DNA from 2 places in the Alcanivorax sp. MD8A genome. Region 1 is predicted to be linked to the other one. Evidence: predicted binding sites of a transcription regulator. Region 1 holds the regulator's gene; the other holds the start of a gene.

Region 1 (7,893 bases):
TTTCCTTTCGGCTTTTTTGATTGCGCTACAAGCTATGCTTGGTTGGAAGGGTAAACCCAGCATTGTTCCGGCGTTTTTTTAGAAGAACGGATACGCCTTCCAGAGCTTATGCAAGACAGGCCTGCCCGCCTGTTCACACCAACAAATTGGCATACAGCACGGTAGCCAGGCCCAGGAAGGCCATGAAGCCAACAATATCGGTGATAGTGGTGAGGACTACAGACCCGGCCAGGGCTGGGTCGATACCCATTTTTTTCATGATCATGGGCAGCAGTGCACCGGCACAGGCGGCCATGATCAGGTTGATCACCATGGCCACGCTGATCACGATGCCGATGCTTACGTCACTGAACCACAGCCCGGCGGTGATACCAATCACGGTCGCCCACAACAACCCATTGATGGCGCCAACAGACAGCTCCTTGAATAGCAGATAGCGGGTGTTGTTGGACTGAATTTGCCCCAACGCCATGGCGCGAATCACCAGCGTCAGTGTCTGGCTGCCGGCGATGCCACCCATACTGGCGACGATCGGCATCAGGATAGCGAGGGCCACCACCTTTTCCAGCGTCGCCTCGAACAGACCGATCACGGCAGAGGCAGCCAACGCGGTCAGCAGGTTGATACCCAGCCACAGCGCTCTGCGGCGGGCGGTTTGCCAAACCGAGCCGAAGGTGTCCTCGTCATCGTCCAGACCCGCCATACTCATCAAGGAGTGGTCGGCTTCTTCCATGATCACGTCAACCACGTCATCAATGGTGATACGGCCGACCAGCATCCCTTCGTCGTCGATGACGGGGGCTGTCACCAGGTCGTGGCGCTCAAAGATCTTGGCCACGTCATGGGCGGGCAGGGTGGCCGGGATAGACTGAATATCGGTGATCATGGCTTCGCGCACTGTGGTGCCCGGGTCGCTGATCAGCACCTTGGTCAGAGGTAACAGCCCAATGAACTGGTTTTTCCGGTTGACCACGGCCAGGTTATCGGTGGTGCGGGGGATGTCGCCGCGCAAGCGCAGGTAGCGTTGTACCACTTCGAAGGTGATCTCCGGTCTTACGGTGATCACGTCGGTGTTCATCAAGCCCCCGGCGGTATCCTCCGGGTAGCTCATCACATGCTCCAGCCGCTCGCGATTCTGTTCGTCGAGGCTGGCCATCACCTGGCTGGTAACATGGTCTGGCAGTTCCTGCAGCAAATCCGCTAGATCGTCGGTGTCCAGTTCCTCAACCAGTGCCACCAGCTCATCGGTGCTGAGATTACGCAGCAGCTCAACCCGGACTTCTTCGCCCAGGTATTGCAGGACTTCGGTTTCCTGTTCCTTGCTGAGAAGCTGCCAGAGAATTTCCCGCTCGCGAGGAGGGGAAGATTCAATCAGGTGAGCGGCCTCTGCGCCGGGCAGGTTATTGATCAGCTGCCGGACCTGCGTATAGGTCCCGCTGGCCAGGGCGCGGTTGATGGCTTTGAGATGTTGCTGGCTGCGGCTGCTGTCGGCGGGCATGGAAATCAGTTAACAGTTAACAGTGAAGAGTTAACAGCGAAAACAAAACGTGCTGCTGCTTGGCTGGGATGATCACACAGTAACAGTCCTTCAGAGTCTGTGGTACTTGATTTTTCAACTGTTCACTATTCACGGTTAACTGTCGTTCACTCTCCCTCGTCGAACATCCTTGCAAACAGGTCTTCCAGTTCTGCCATGGCGGCGTCTTCGTCATCGCCTTCGACCTGAAAGGTGACTTGACTGCCTTTGGCTGCGCCTAGCATAAGAAGGCCCATGATGCTTTTTGCATCAATGCGGTTGCCCTTGTGTAGGACGTGAATAGCGCTGTCATAGCGGGAGGCGACGCTGACAACCTTGGCGGCAGCACGGGCGTGCAGGCCAAGCTTGTTGATCACATCCAGAGACTTTTCGATCATTCAACGGGATCCCAGTTCGCGGTGCCGGATCTGCAGGGTAATGCCTTGCTCGCGTAAACGCGTGGCAAGTTGTTCGGTCATGTACACGGAGCGGTGTTGGCCGCCGGTACAGCCGATAGCGACGGTGACATAGCTGCGATCACTATTGGCAAAGGCACTCAGCCATTTCTGAACAAAAGAGGCGATGTCATCCAGCATGTTGTGGCTGATGTCATGCTTTTGCAGAAAGTCGATCACCCCCTGGTCGCGCCCGGTCAACGGGCGCAGATCCGGATGCCAGTGGGGGTTGGGCAGGATGCGCACGTCAAAGACAAAGTCAGCGTCTGTGGGGAGGCCATTCTTGAAGCCGAACGACTCCACTTGCAGGGAGAGGGCGTTGCGGCGTTGGGCAACCCGCTCGCGCATCAGGGTGCGCAGGCTGTGTACTTCGTGATTGCTGCTATCGATGACCAGATCTGCCCGTTGACGAATATTGGCCAGCAGCTCTTTCTCGTGGGCAATGGCGTCTTCAAGGGCGCGTTGATCGGTGGCCAGCGGGTGGCGGCGGCGGGTGGCGCTGAATCGTTTTAACAGCGTGTTGTCGTCAGCATCCAGATAGATGATTTCGCTGCTGATCTGCTGCTGTTTCAGTGCATCAAGAATATTGTCGAAGGCGAGCAACTGGGCAGGCAGGTTTCGGGCATCAATGCCCACCGCCACATGTCCGATGGGGGCCTCCCCTTCGCTGAGTTGCTGCGCCAGCGTGGGCAGCATGCCTACGGGGAGGTTATCCACGCAATAGTAGCCCTGGTCTTCAAGGGCCTGAATCGCAGTAGATTTGCCGGACCCGGATCGTCCGCTAATGATGGTCAGTTTCATGATCGGGCTGCACGCAAGGCGTTGGGGTCATGGGCGGGTGAACTGGGTGCTTGTCGTCACGAGGCCAACCGCAGTTCCGCCTCGGATTCCACGGCGGTCAGGTACAGCTTGTGATTATCGCTGCTGACGCGCAGTTCATCCCTGTAGCTGTCGTCGTTGAAGAGACTGGCCAGATGGCTGAGTGTTTTCAGGTGCTGTTCCGGGTTGTCTTGTGGAACCAGCAACACAAACACCAGATCCACAGGGCGCCCGTCAACGGCGTCAAAATCAATGGGGGTGTCGAGTTTCAAGAGTAATCCGATGGCTTGTTCGCAATTGCCAAGCCGGCAGTGGGGAATGGCAATGCCTTCCCCGATGCCGGTGGAGCCCAGTTTTTCCCGGGCTACCAGCGCATCGAATACCTCCTGTTCCTTGAGGCTGTCACAGCCGGCCGCAGCCAGCTGTGCCACCTGATCCAGCAGCTGCTTCTTGCTGCTGGCCTGCACCCCGTTGTGGGTGCGTGCTTCGGTGAGAAGTTCGCGAACTCGCATAATGGTCGTTTCGGTTTAGTGGCCGTGTTTGTGGTTAACGGCCTTTTCCTTGTGTTTAAGAATCTGGCGATCGAGCTTGGCGGTCAGCTTGTCGATGGCCGCGTACATATCGTCGGCTTCAGCGGTGGCGAACAGGTCTGCCCCGGAGATATGGATCGTGGATTCTGCCTTGTGCGTCTTGGGTTCCGGGGAAAGGATCACCTGGACACTGGTGATCTGGTCGAAATGGCGCTCCAGGCGGGAGAATTTGTCGCCCACGTAGGTGCGCAAAGCATCGGTAACTTCCAGGTGATGACCGCTGATATTAATTTGCATGGCTGGCTCCTTTACCTGCTTATGGGCCGTCCCAGGCGCCTACACCAAACGCTTGCGGGCGCTGGATGACGGTATTCTCATCGCCTCACGATACTTGGCGACGGTCCGGCGCGCCACGTTGATCCCCTGCTCGTTCAGCAAGCTGGCTAGCTTGTTGTCGCTGAGCGGCTTGCGAGGGTTCTCGGCGGCGACCAGCTTCTTAATAATGGCACGAATAGCGGTGGAGGAACACTCACCTCCGCCATCTGTTCCTACGTGACTGGAAAAGAAATATTTCAGCTCAAAGACGCCGCGGGGTGTGGTCATGTACTTCTGGTTGGTGACCCGACTGATGGTCGATTCATGCATCTCGACGGCGTCAGCAATATCGGCCAGTACCAGGGGTTTCATGGCCTCTTCGCCGTAGTCGAAGAAATCCTGCTGCACTTCAACAATGCGGGTGGCGACTTTTAGCAGGGTGTCGTGGCGGCTTTGCAGGCTCTTGATGAACCATTTGGCCTCCTGAACACAGTTTTTCAGGTATTGACCGTCCTCACCGCTGGTCTTGCGGGCGATGGCAGCGTATTGCTGCTGCAGGTTGACCTTGGGGAGGATGTCGTCGTTGAGGCTGACGTGCCAGCGACCCTGGTGCTGGCGGACGATGACATCCGGCACCGCATAATCGACCTGGCTTTCACCGATTTGCTCACCGGGGGCTGGATCCAGGGTACGGATCAGGGACAGGGCATCCAGCAGTTCCTGTTCGGAGAGCTGTAGAACCTTGCGCAACGCGGCGTAGTCGTGTTTTTCCAGTAGCTCAAGGTGGTCCAGCAGAGCCAGCGCAAACGGCAGGAAGGGAGTGTCGGATTCCAGCTGACGCAGCTGCACACCCAGGCAGTCCGCCAGATTAATGCTGGCGACGCCGACCGGATCAAATTGCTGCAGGCGGTGCTGAACGGCCAGCACTTCGTCGGCTTCGATGGGTTCATCGTCTGGCAGCCCTTCCTGGACATTCATCATGGCGACAATGTCATCGATGCTCACGGTCATGTAGCCGCGATCATCCAGGGATTCAATTATGGTGGTGGCGATGAGTCGGTCCACATCGCTCATGGGAGTCAGGTTCAGCTGCCAGTGCAAGTGGTCATGCAGATTGCCGGAAACAGTGTGCCGTTGCTGCCAGTCGTCGGCGTCATCCGGCAGAGAAGCAGAGGCGCTGCTTTGGCCTGAGTAGACGTCATCCCACTCGGTGTCGACACCGGGTTCACCGTCGACAAACTCTTCCAGAGCGTCATCACGCTCTGCGTCCATGTCCTGACGTTCCTCGTCATGTTCAGGCAGGGCGTCGTCGCCAAAGTCGTCAGCCAGTTCCAGCAGGGGATTGCTTTCAACCGCCTGCTGGATCTCCTGCCTGAGATCCAGCGTGGACAGCTGCAGCAGGCGAATTGCCTGCTGCAGCTGAGGCGTCATGGTCAGCTGTTGGCCGATTTGTAGTTGTAGTGTGGGCTTCATACTGCTCGGATTGGTGTGGTCCCCAAAAACCCGAGAATAACAGCTTCAAACTCTCTCTAGCAATAATTGTGCCAGTGGTTGTTGTGTGGTAGGAGCCTGAAGAGTTAACAGTGAATAGTGCGCGGGCTGGTTTGCTGCTTTTTTCGGGTGTTGATGGCCGCGGCCGGGGGCTTGGCGCGGCTTCTGGCGTTCGGAAAACCCCGGGACTATTCCGCGCCGCTGTTAGCCTATTCACTGTTAACTGTTCACTCACCCCTGGCTCTTACAGCCTAAAGTCCGCCCCCAGATACACATCCCGAACCTGCTGGTTCGAGAGGATGGTGTCGGCGTCGCCGGAGGCAATGATGTGGCCGGCGCTGACGATGTAGGCGGTGTCGCAGATGTCCAGGGTTTCGCGCACGTTGTGGTCGGTGATCAACACCCCGATGCCGCGCTCCTTCAACTGACGAATGATGCTCTTGATATCGTTGACCGAGATGGGGTCGACCCCGGCGAAGGGCTCATCCAGCAGGATGAAATCCGGGTCGGTGGCCAGGCCGCGGGCGATTTCGGCCCGACGGCGCTCACCGCCGGACAGGCTCATGCCGAGCGAATCGCGGATATGGGTGATGTGGAATTCCTTGAGCAGGTTTTCCATGCGTTCATGGCGTTCCTGCTTGCTCAGTTCCTTGCGGGTTTCCAGAATGGCCATGATGTTCTCTTCCACCGTCAGGCGGCGAAAAATGCTGGCTTCCTGGGGCAAGTACCCGATGCCACGTTTGGCGCGGCCGTGCATGGGCAGGTGGGTGATGTCGCCATCATTGATTTCGATGCGGCCGGCATCGGCTTCCACCAGCCCGACAATCATGTAGAAGCAGGTGGTCTTGCCTGCCCCATTGGGGCCGAGCAGGCCGACGATCTGGCCAGCTTCCACATCCAGGGAAACATCTTCGATAACCCGGCGACCTTTGTAGCTTTTGGCCAGGTGGTGAGCGCGCAAATGTGTCATGGGGATCCGGACTCCGATCCGGAGGCATCGGCCTCGTCATTCTGTTTTTGCTGGTTGCCCGGGACCTGGTTTTCGGCCGGGATGACCAGGCGCACGCGTTGGTCGCCTTCACTACTGGCATCGACCCGCTTGGAATCGAGACTGTATTCCACCTTGGCCCCTTCAAAGGTATTGCCCTGATGCTCGATAAAGGCGTCGCCGGTCAGGACCAGGCTGCGGGCCTTGATATCGTAGACCAGATTGTTGGCGTGGGCAGACAGGCTGTTGCCCTCTGACAGTCGTACCGGGTTGCCGCTGGCTTCTACCCGAACCAGTTCGCCATTGCGGGTGAACAGGCGCATTTCTTCGGCCAGCATTTTGCGTTCCCCCTGCAGCAATTCCACGTCGCCGCGATACAAGCCTGTGCCTGCGTCTTGTTCAAAGCGGCCGCTGTCAGCAGTCACGGAAATGGGTTCTTCTGCCGGGGCTGCCAGGGACGGCGAGGCTGCATGAAGCAGCAGGCCGCCCAGAACCAGACTACGAAGCCGGGGCATCAAATTCACTCTTTACTCCTTGCTCAAGGGACAGAATGCCCTTGTCCAGGTCTGCCTCCAGGGCGCCAGCATGGGTCTGGCCATTCTCGAAGCGCAGCTCCACTTCACCTGGTGACGTGGCAATATTTTCTTCGCTGTTAAAGCGCAGTTCCTGCGTGTCCAGTTCGATTTTCTGTTGCGGGTTGCGTGCTTTTACGTCGCCGGCAAAGATGATCATGTCGCCGTTGTTCTGCACGGTGCCGTCGGCCCCGGTAATCGTCCAGCTGCCTTTGTCGTTGCTCATTTCCAGCGCCGGGTTTTTCATTTCAGTGAGAGGGTTGTGATCGTACTGCACCAGGTCATCTGCTGTCAGGTGGTACTGCAGTTGGCCATCCTTCTCACTGAAGGCCCGAGCGGTCACTCCAGTGGCGAGAATGGCGGGTGCCGTTTCGACGGCAAGGTCCTGACCTGGAAGCGAGTCGTCCCATTCGTGCAGCGTCATCAGCATCACCAGTCCCAATAGCAGGATCCCAGTGGCGCTCAGCAGCCCCTGACGTTTCATTGCGCGCCTCGTTGCAGCAGGATGGCGTCGCAGATTTCACGCACGGCGCCTTCGCCGCCACGGCGCGCAGTGTGGTGGTCGGCTGCCTGAAGTGCGCAATCGTGTGCGTTGGCAGGGGCAAAGCTCAGGCGCGCCCATTCCAGCGCGCTAACGTCCGGTTCATCGTCACCGGCATAGCCGGTCTCGGAGGGATCAACGCCCAGCTCTGCCGCCAGGGTTTGCAGGGCAACGCCCTTGTCCTCTCGGCCCTGGATAACGTGCTGGATGCCCAGGTCGGCGGCCCGCTTGGCCACCATCGGAGTGTTGCGGCCGGTAATGATGGCCAGCGTGACACCGCTGGCGGCCAGTTTCTTGAGACCGTGGCCATCCAGTGTGTTGAAGACTTTCAGGGCTTCGCCGTCAGGGGTGAAGTAGATGCGGCCGTCGGTCATGACGCCATCTACATCAAAGGCCATTAGCCGCAGGTTCTGGGCATCAATGGAGGAAATCAGCATTACACCACTCCAGCTCGTAGCAGGTCCTGCATGTTAAAGGCGCCCACTGGTTGCCGCTGGGCATTGCATACCACCAGCCCGTTGATTTTACGGGTTTCCATGATTTGCAGGGCTTCAGCGGCCAGGTGGCCGGGTTCAATCGTAATCGGGTCGGTAATCATCACGTCAGCGATCGTGGCGCTACGGATATCGATGTCCCTGTCCAGCATGCGGCGCAGGTCACCGTCGG
Region 2 (7,893 bases), on a different contig from region 1:
AGAGGATTTCGTTGGCAGCAAAGCCCGGGAAGATCTCGATGCCAAGACCTTCGGCCTGCTCACCCAGCCAGCGGCACAGGTTACCCAGGGAAATAATGTAGTTCCCTTCGTTGTGCATGGTTTTCGGAACGAACAGGTTCGGGACTTTCTGGGCCTTTTCGGCGCCAGTCAGGTAGTAGATCTCGTCACCGGTAACTTTGGTGTTCACCGGGGCGCCCATCTCTTCCCAGTTGGGGAACAGTTCATTCAGGGCGCGCGGCTCGAGTACCGCACCGGAGAGAATATGGGCGCCGACTTCGGAACCTTTCTCTACCACGACTACACTGATTTCCTGACCGGTTTCCTGGGCGATCTGGCCCAGACGGCAGGCAGTTGCCAGACCGGAAGGACCGGCGCCGACGATGACTACGTCGACTTCCATAGATTCGCGTTCCACAGCCTGTCTCCTCGCTATCGGATTGCGTTTCGGCCCGGAAGCCACTGAGAAAGGCTTTCTGGGAACGGTTATCGAAAACCTTTGTCACAGAAAATCTTTCTCAGTAGCTGCCTGCGGCCAGCCTTGGGGTGGCGCGGAGTATATAGAGATAGGGGAATCCGCACCACTGCCTGGGTTGACTCTGCCGCCTTCGAAGTGTGTCAGGGCTTGTATATAAAGGCAGGCGCTTTGCCTGCCGGCGGAGTCAGTTTCAAACAGGTGTTTGGATTATCTCTTGCTAGATGCTTGATTTTCAACAAGATGAGCGACTGCAAAGTCACAAAAAGTGGACACTTTGTGTGGTCTATTTGCAGCAAAATCATCTGCTTACAGATTTTCGGCCTATTGACCTGCTGTGGCCGAGCGTTCAAGATAGCGGCTCTTTCGCGGGGGTGGACCCGGCAACGGCGTCATGTCGCCTCCTTCTACAAGTCACCCAATGGAACATTCCGAGGATCCTATGAAGGTTCTTGTACCCATCAAGCGAGTCATTGACTACAACGTCAAGGTTCGCGTGAAGGCGGACAACTCTGGTGTTGATCTCGCAAACGTCAAAATGGCCATGAACCCCTTCTGTGAAATCGCTGTAGAAGAAGCGGTGCGTCTGAAAGAGAAGGGTGTGGTTTCTGAAATCGTTGCCGTTTCCATCGGTCCCAAGACCGCTCAGGAACAGCTGCGTACTGCCATGGCACTGGGCGCTGATCGCTCCATCCTGGTAGAAACTGACGAAGACGTTCAGCCGCTGGGCATTGCCAAGGCGCTGAAAGCTATCGTTGATGAAGAAAAGCCTGAGCTGGTGATTCTGGGCAAGCAGGCCATCGACGGCGACAACAACCAGACCGGCCAGATGCTGGCTGCGCTGACCGGTATGCCGCAGGGTACCTTCGCTTCTGAAGTGAATGTTGCTGATGGCAAAGTGAAAGTGACCCGTGAAATCGACGGTGGTTTGCAGACGGTAGAGCTGAGCCTGCCGGCCGTGGTCACTACTGACCTGCGTCTGAACGAGCCGCGTTACGCGTCTCTGCCGAACATCATGAAAGCCAAGAAAAAGCCGCTGGACACCAAGACCGCTGCTGATCTGGGCGTTGACCTGACTCCGCGTGTTACCACCGTTAGCGTTGAAGCACCGGCTGAGCGTCAGGCTGGCATCATCGTTGGCTCCGTAGACGAGCTGGTCGAGAAACTGAAGAACGAAGCGAAGGTGATCTGATGAGTGTACTAGTTTACGCCGAACACGATAACGCCGCGCTCAACAAGGTCACCCTGAGCGTCGTTGCTGCTGCCAAGGCTATCGGTGGCGACATCACCGTACTGGTTGCCGGTAAAGGCTGTGGCGCTGTTGCTGAAGAAGCTGCCAAGATTGAAGGCGTTTCCAAGGTCCTGTGCGCTGACAACGACGCTTACGAGCACCAGCTGGCCGAAAACGTTGGTGATCTGGTGGCTGAAGTCGCTGCGGATTACACCCACGTACTGGCTGCTGCCACCACCACCGGCAAGAACTTTGCTCCGCGCACTGCTGCTCTGCTGGACGTGGCTCAGGTGTCCGAGATCTCTGACGTCATCGACGCGGATACTTTCAAGCGTCCGATCTACGCGGGTAACGCTATTGCGACCGTGAAGAGCTCTGATGCCAAGAAAGTGATCACCGTGCGTGGTACCTCTTTCGACGCCGTTGCGGCTGAAGGTGGCTCTGCGGCTGTTGAAGCCCTGGACGTTGCCAAGAACGCTGGCACCTCTTCCTTCGTAGGCGAAGAGCTGGCCAAGTCTGACCGTCCTGAGCTGACTTCTGCCGAGATCGTGATCTCTGGTGGTCGTGGCATGGGTAACGGTGAGAACTTCGAAATCCTGTACAAGCTGGCTGACAAGCTGGGCGCTGGCGTGGGTGCATCCCGTGCTGCCGTTGATGCAGGCTTCGTACCGAACGACATGCAGGTGGGTCAGACCGGTAAGATCGTTGCCCCGAACCTGTACGTTGCTGTGGGCATCTCCGGTGCCATCCAGCATTTGGCCGGTATGAAAGACTCCAAGGTCATCGTTGCCATTAACAAGGACGAAGAAGCCCCGATTTTCCAGGTGGCGGATTACGGCCTGGTGGCAGACCTGTTCGAAGCAGTACCGGAGCTGGACGGCAAGCTGTAACGCTCGCTATCCGCACCAACAAAAACCCGGCCTTGTGCCGGGTTTTTTGTTTTCAGCTATCAGCTATCAGCTGTGAGCTGTGAGCTGTGAGCTGTGAGCTGTGAGCTGTGAGCTGTGAGCTGTGAGCTGTGAGCTGGGAGCTACAAGCTACAACCTACAAGCTACAAGCTACGCTTGGCAGGAAGGAAAAACCCAAAATAGTTCCCGGGTTTTTCGAAGAACGGAAACGCCTTCCAGAGCGTTGAGTTCGGCGCCAATAAATAACCTGAGCACACCGTAGGGGCCATGCTCGCATGGCGATCCGAGTCTAAACGAGGTAAGGATTCCAGAGCTTAGAAGGACACGGCTCGCATGGCGATGCTCGCCAATACTCGGCTCGCTCCAGGCACGTTATGAGCTTCGCTCGGGGCGTATTTCGTGCGTTACTCGTGCCTGCGGCGGCGTTGTCAAAACGGAGGATGAATGTTTTCAGGAAAAACCGCGCTGATCACCGGCGCTTCCAGTGGCATCGGTGAAGAAATCGCACGCCAGCTGGCGGCGATGGGCTGCAACCTGATTCTGGTGGCCCGCCGGGAAGCGCGCTTGCGCGAGCTGGCACAAGCCCTGTCGGGTGTGCAGGTAGCGGTGCTGGTGATGGACCTCAACGAACCGGACAGCGGCCAACAGCTATTTGATCAGGTGATTGCCCTTGGCCTGCAAGTCGATGTGCTGGTCAATAATGCCGGGTTGGGTTTTCAGAAACCCTTGCTGGGAGTGCCGCTGGATCAGCAGCTGGGGATGGTGGATGTGAACGACCGGGCCTTGCTGGCACTGACACGCCTGTTTGCCGAGCCCATGGCGGAACGAGGGGAGGGCTGGATTCTCAATGTCAGCTCGGTATCGGCCTGGTTTCCCATCCCGGGGATGGCCACGTATGCGGCCAGCAAGGCATTTGTGTTGACTCTGGGGCGTGCGCTGCACGAAGAGCTCAAACCGTCCGGTGTGGTCGTCACCACATTATGTCCAGGGGGGACGCGCACCGAGTTTTCCTCCAAGGCACGTGAACACATGGACCCGTCACTGGAAAAGGCCATGATGCCGGTCGAGCCGGTGGCCCGCGCCGGCTTGCAAGCCTTGGCCCGCGGCCGCTCGGTTGTGGTGCCCGGCACGGCGTATCGCGTGATGACCTGGCTCACGCGCATGCTCCCGGATAGCTGGGTGGTGAAGCTGGCCGGGCGAGTGATGGAGCGGCACCACTGACCCGGACAGGCTTTCCAGCGCTTCTGTTGACACCCGCCTGGTCGCTTCGAATCGTGCGCCTTTGCAGGGCGAGGGGCCCGGGCGGGCCGTTCGGGATTGCGCCTAAATGGGGCAAGCCGGCGATAGCCGCAGTTTGAAATGGGCCGTGGGTGCAATCAATTTGGCATGGGACTTGCTCTATTCTGATTCAGAGGATGCGTAATGCGAGCCTCGGGATAAGGAAAGCGCCATGCAGTCATTAGGTTTGCCGGCGGTGACCGGCTTTGATGAGATGATCGGCTCGGGCAGTGAGGTGCGTCCACACTATACCGGCTACCACGACTGGCTGTTGCAACAGGACCGACAGGTACTACAGCGAAAGCGCAAAGAGGCAGAACTGCAGTTTCACCGGGTGGGGATTACCTTCAATGTCTACGGTGAAGACAGTGGCACCGAACGCCTGATTCCCTTCGATACCTTGCCACGCATTATTCCGGGCGCGGAGTGGCTGCAGCTGGAAAAGGGCGTTATTCAGCGCGTGCAGGCGCTTAACCTGTTTCTGCACGATATCTATCACGACCAGAACATTATCAAGGCCGGGCGGATTCCTGCCGAACAGATCTTTGGCAATGCCCAGTACCAGCCATGCATGCAGGATGTGGATCTTCCCAATCAGGTGTACTCCCAGATCAGCGGGGTAGACCTGATTCGTGATGATGCGGGTACCTGGTATGTCCTTGAGGATAATCTGCGCACCCCGTCCGGGGTGAGCTACATGATTGAAAACCGGCGCATGATGATGCGCCTGTTCCCGGAGCTGTTCGCGCAGCAGACCGTGGCGCCGGTAGAGCACTATCCGACCTTGTTGCTGGAGACCCTGCAGCAGAGCGCTGTCCACAGCCATCCCACGGTAGTGCTACTCACTCCCGGCCGCTTTAACAGTGCCTATTTCGAGCATGCCTTTCTGGCCCAGCAAATGGGGATCGAGTTGGTGGAAGGGGCCGACCTGTTTGTGAAGGACGGTTATGTGTATATGCGCACCACCGCCGGGCCACAGCGGGTAGATGTGATTTACCGGCGTATTGATGATGCGTTTCTGGATCCACTGGCTTTTCGTGCGGACTCCATGCTCGGGGTGCCCGGGCTATTGTCGGTCTATCGTGAAGGGAATGTGGTGTTGGCCAATGCCGTGGGCACCGGCGTGGGGGACGACAAATCCATTTACCCCTATGTGCCGGACATGGTGCGTTTCTATCTGGATGAGGAGCCCATTCTTGCCAATGTGCCGACCTGGCAATGCCGCCGCGAAGCGGAGCTCAAGGAGGTCCTTGCGCGTTTGCCGGAACTGGTGGTCAAGGAAGTCCATGGTGCCGGGGGCTACGGCATGCTGGTGGGCCCGGCGGCGAGCCAGGCAGAAATCGAACAGTTCCGACAGCGGCTGTTAGCCGACCCGGATAATTACATCGCCCAACCAACGCTGTCGTTGTCGACCTGTCCGATTTTTGTCGAGCAGGGCATTGCCCCCCGACATATCGACTTGCGTCCTTTTGTGCTCAGCGGCCATGACACCCGGGTGGTTCCCGGTGGGCTAACAAGGGTGGCCATGAGAGAAGGGTCGCTGGTGGTGAACTCGTCCCAGGGGGGCGGCACCAAGGATACCTGGGTGCTGGAAGACGGGGAGGCGTCATCATGCTGAGCCGTACCGCATCGGACCTGTACTGGCTGTCACGTTATTTTGAACGGGCGGAGAACACTGCCCGGATGCTGGATGTGGTCTGGAACCTGTCGCTGATTCGTTATGCCGTCGATACCCAGAAGGAGATCGCCGCGCCGTTGGCAATCACCGGGACCCTGGATCACTACGGTGCCCGTTACGGCAGGGTGAGCATCGGCAACATACTGCACTTCTTTACGCTGGATGCGGATAGCCCGGCCAGTATCTACTCGTGTTTCCGGCTGGCCCGTGCAGGCGCCCATGCGGTACGCGGCAAGATTACTGCCGAGATGTGGGAAAGCGTCAACAGCACCTGGCTGGAGCTGCAAGAGATACGCCACATGGGGTTGCAGGCCTACGGTGAAACCGCGTTTTTCGAGTGGGTCAAAAACCGTTCGCATCTGTTTCGGGGTGCCACCTACGGCACTCTGATGCGAAGCGATACCTTTCGATTCTTGCGTTTGGGGACCTTCATCGAGCGGGCGGATAACACCGCAAGGATTCTCGATGTGAAGCATCGTGAAGGGCAGGAGGATTCCAATGCCACAGTGGATTATTACCGCTGGCATGCGCTACTGCGTTCCGTGGGGGCCTATGAGGCCTTTCGTGAAATGTACAGCGAAACCATCAATGCCGAACGGGTTGCCGAGCTGTTGATCCTGAGCCCGGAGGTGCCGAGATCCTTGCTGTCCTGCTTGCAGGAGCTGTGTGACCTGTTGCCCGGGATTGAAGGGGACGCCGGATTGCAGTCCAAGCGGTTGGCCGCGGTACAGCTTGCCCGCCTGCAATATGGCGATCTGGATCATATTGTCGATATTGGTTTGCACGATTACCTGACTGACTTTCTGCGCCGCATCAATGAACTGGCGGACACCATTCAGAGCGAATATCTGGAGCTGGTATGAAACTGTCTATCAATCACCGTACCGAATACCGTTATTCTGAGCTGGTGCAGCATAGCACCCAGTATTTGCGGCTGACTCCCAGGCCCTCGTCGCGTCAGCGCATTCTGAATTGGCAGATGGCCTTGCCGGAATCTGCCGAGCGAGCGTCGGACGGGTACAACAACATTCTCCATGTGCTGACGCTGGATCGCCCCCATCAGGAAATCGCCTTGACGGTGAAAGGCGAAGTGGAGATCACCGATGAAGACGGCGAAGACGCCGATCACCGACTCTCTCCCCTGGTATTCACCCGTTACACCACGCTGACGGAGCCGGATGAGGCGCTGCGGGCACTGGCCTCTGATTTGCCGGGAGACAACATGGGACGCAAGCTGGAGAACCTGAGTGAGACGATCCTGACGGCCATGCCCTTTACCCCGGGGGCAACCGATGTCGCTAGCAGTGCCAGTGCGGCGTACCGGGTCGGCAAGGGTGTCTGTCAGGATCACACTCATGTGTTTCTGGCGTGTTGCCGGGCGCTGGGGATGCCCGCCCGTTATGTCAGTGGCTACCTGTATAGCCAGGACTCGTCCCATGTGGCCAGCCATGCCTGGGCAGAGGTCTGGCAGGACGATAGCTGGCACACCTTTGATGTGACCAACCAGACTCGCCGCCCGCGTCATCATCTCAAGCTGGCGGTGGGCATGGATTATATGGACGCTTGTCCTGTCCGTGGCGTACGCTTTGGCGGCGGGGCCGAGTCCTTGCAGGCAGTGGCGCAAGTGAGCGAACTTGGGCCCGGGGACAATCAGTAAGGCACTTCAGGGAAAACAGAGATGACCTATTGTGTGGCGATGGCGTTGCAGGACGGGCTGGTTTTCGCAGCGGACTCGCGCACCAATGCGGGGGTGGACCAGATTGCCACTTACCGCAAGTTGCATAAATTCCGAGTCGATGATGAGCGACTGATCGTGATTCTGTCAGCGGGAAATCTGGCCACGACGCAAAGTGTCGTCAGCTTGTTACAGATGCGTTTGAACAGTGACAGGAAGCACCTGTTTGGAGTGTCCTCAATGTACGATGTCGCCACCCTTGTGGGTAGCACCAGTCGTGAGGTTCTCAAACGTGATGCCGGACTGAATCAGGGCACGGTGGATTTTGGCAGCAGCTTCATTGTTGGTGGCCAGATTCGCGGGGAGCAACCGCGTCTGTTTCTTGTGTACCCGGAAGGAAACTTTATCGAGTGCACTCCCGACACCCCGTATTTTCAGATTGGCGAAAACAAATACGGCAAGCCGATTCTTGATCGGGTAGTGCAGTACGACCTGCCACTGAAACAGGGAGCCAAATGCGCCCTGATCAGTCTGGATTCCACCATCCGTTCCAACCTGTCAGTCGGCCTGCCGCTGGATGTATTGATCTACGAGCGCGACAGTTTTGGCGGTGGTCGCCACCATGATGTG

The links. The regulator sigma-54, encoded in region 1, starts transcription at its own class of promoters, with help from an activator protein. The targets are predictions, from matches to a motif close to TGGCACNNNNNTTGCTNT.
Region 2: a site for sigma-54 is predicted at 4,015-4,032, ahead of A15D_RS11470 (circularly permuted type 2 ATP-grasp protein). Genes of this name have one in related genera too.

Annotation. Positions count from the first base shown of each region.
Region 1 covers NZ_AQOQ01000009.1:56,005-63,897, reverse strand. The annotation lists gene mgtE (magnesium transporter) at 134-1,498, opposite strand; gene A15D_RS06630 (HPr family phosphocarrier protein) at 1,645-1,914, opposite strand; gene rapZ (RNase adapter RapZ) at 1,915-2,772, opposite strand; gene ptsN (PTS IIA-like nitrogen regulatory protein PtsN) at 2,829-3,302, opposite strand; gene hpf (ribosome hibernation-promoting factor, HPF/YfiA family) at 3,318-3,617, opposite strand; gene A15D_RS06610 (RNA polymerase factor sigma-54) at 3,657-5,108, opposite strand; gene lptB (LPS export ABC transporter ATP-binding protein) at 5,371-6,096, opposite strand; gene lptA (lipopolysaccharide transport periplasmic protein LptA) at 6,093-6,629, opposite strand; gene lptC (LPS export ABC transporter periplasmic protein LptC) at 6,613-7,170, opposite strand; gene A15D_RS06590 (HAD family hydrolase) at 7,167-7,664, opposite strand; gene A15D_RS06585 (KpsF/GutQ family sugar-phosphate isomerase) at 7,664-7,893, opposite strand, start outside.
Region 2 covers NZ_AQOQ01000020.1:34,401-42,293, reverse strand. The annotation lists gene A15D_RS11490 (electron transfer flavoprotein-ubiquinone oxidoreductase) at 1-436, opposite strand, end outside; gene A15D_RS11485 (electron transfer flavoprotein subunit beta/FixA family protein) at 936-1,685, shown strand; gene A15D_RS11480 (electron transfer flavoprotein subunit alpha/FixB family protein) at 1,685-2,614, shown strand; gene A15D_RS11475 (SDR family oxidoreductase) at 3,077-3,853, shown strand; gene A15D_RS11470 (circularly permuted type 2 ATP-grasp protein) at 4,083-5,528, shown strand; gene A15D_RS11465 (alpha-E domain-containing protein) at 5,522-6,451, shown strand; gene A15D_RS11460 (transglutaminase family protein) at 6,448-7,245, shown strand; gene A15D_RS11455 (proteasome-type protease) at 7,267-7,893, shown strand, end outside.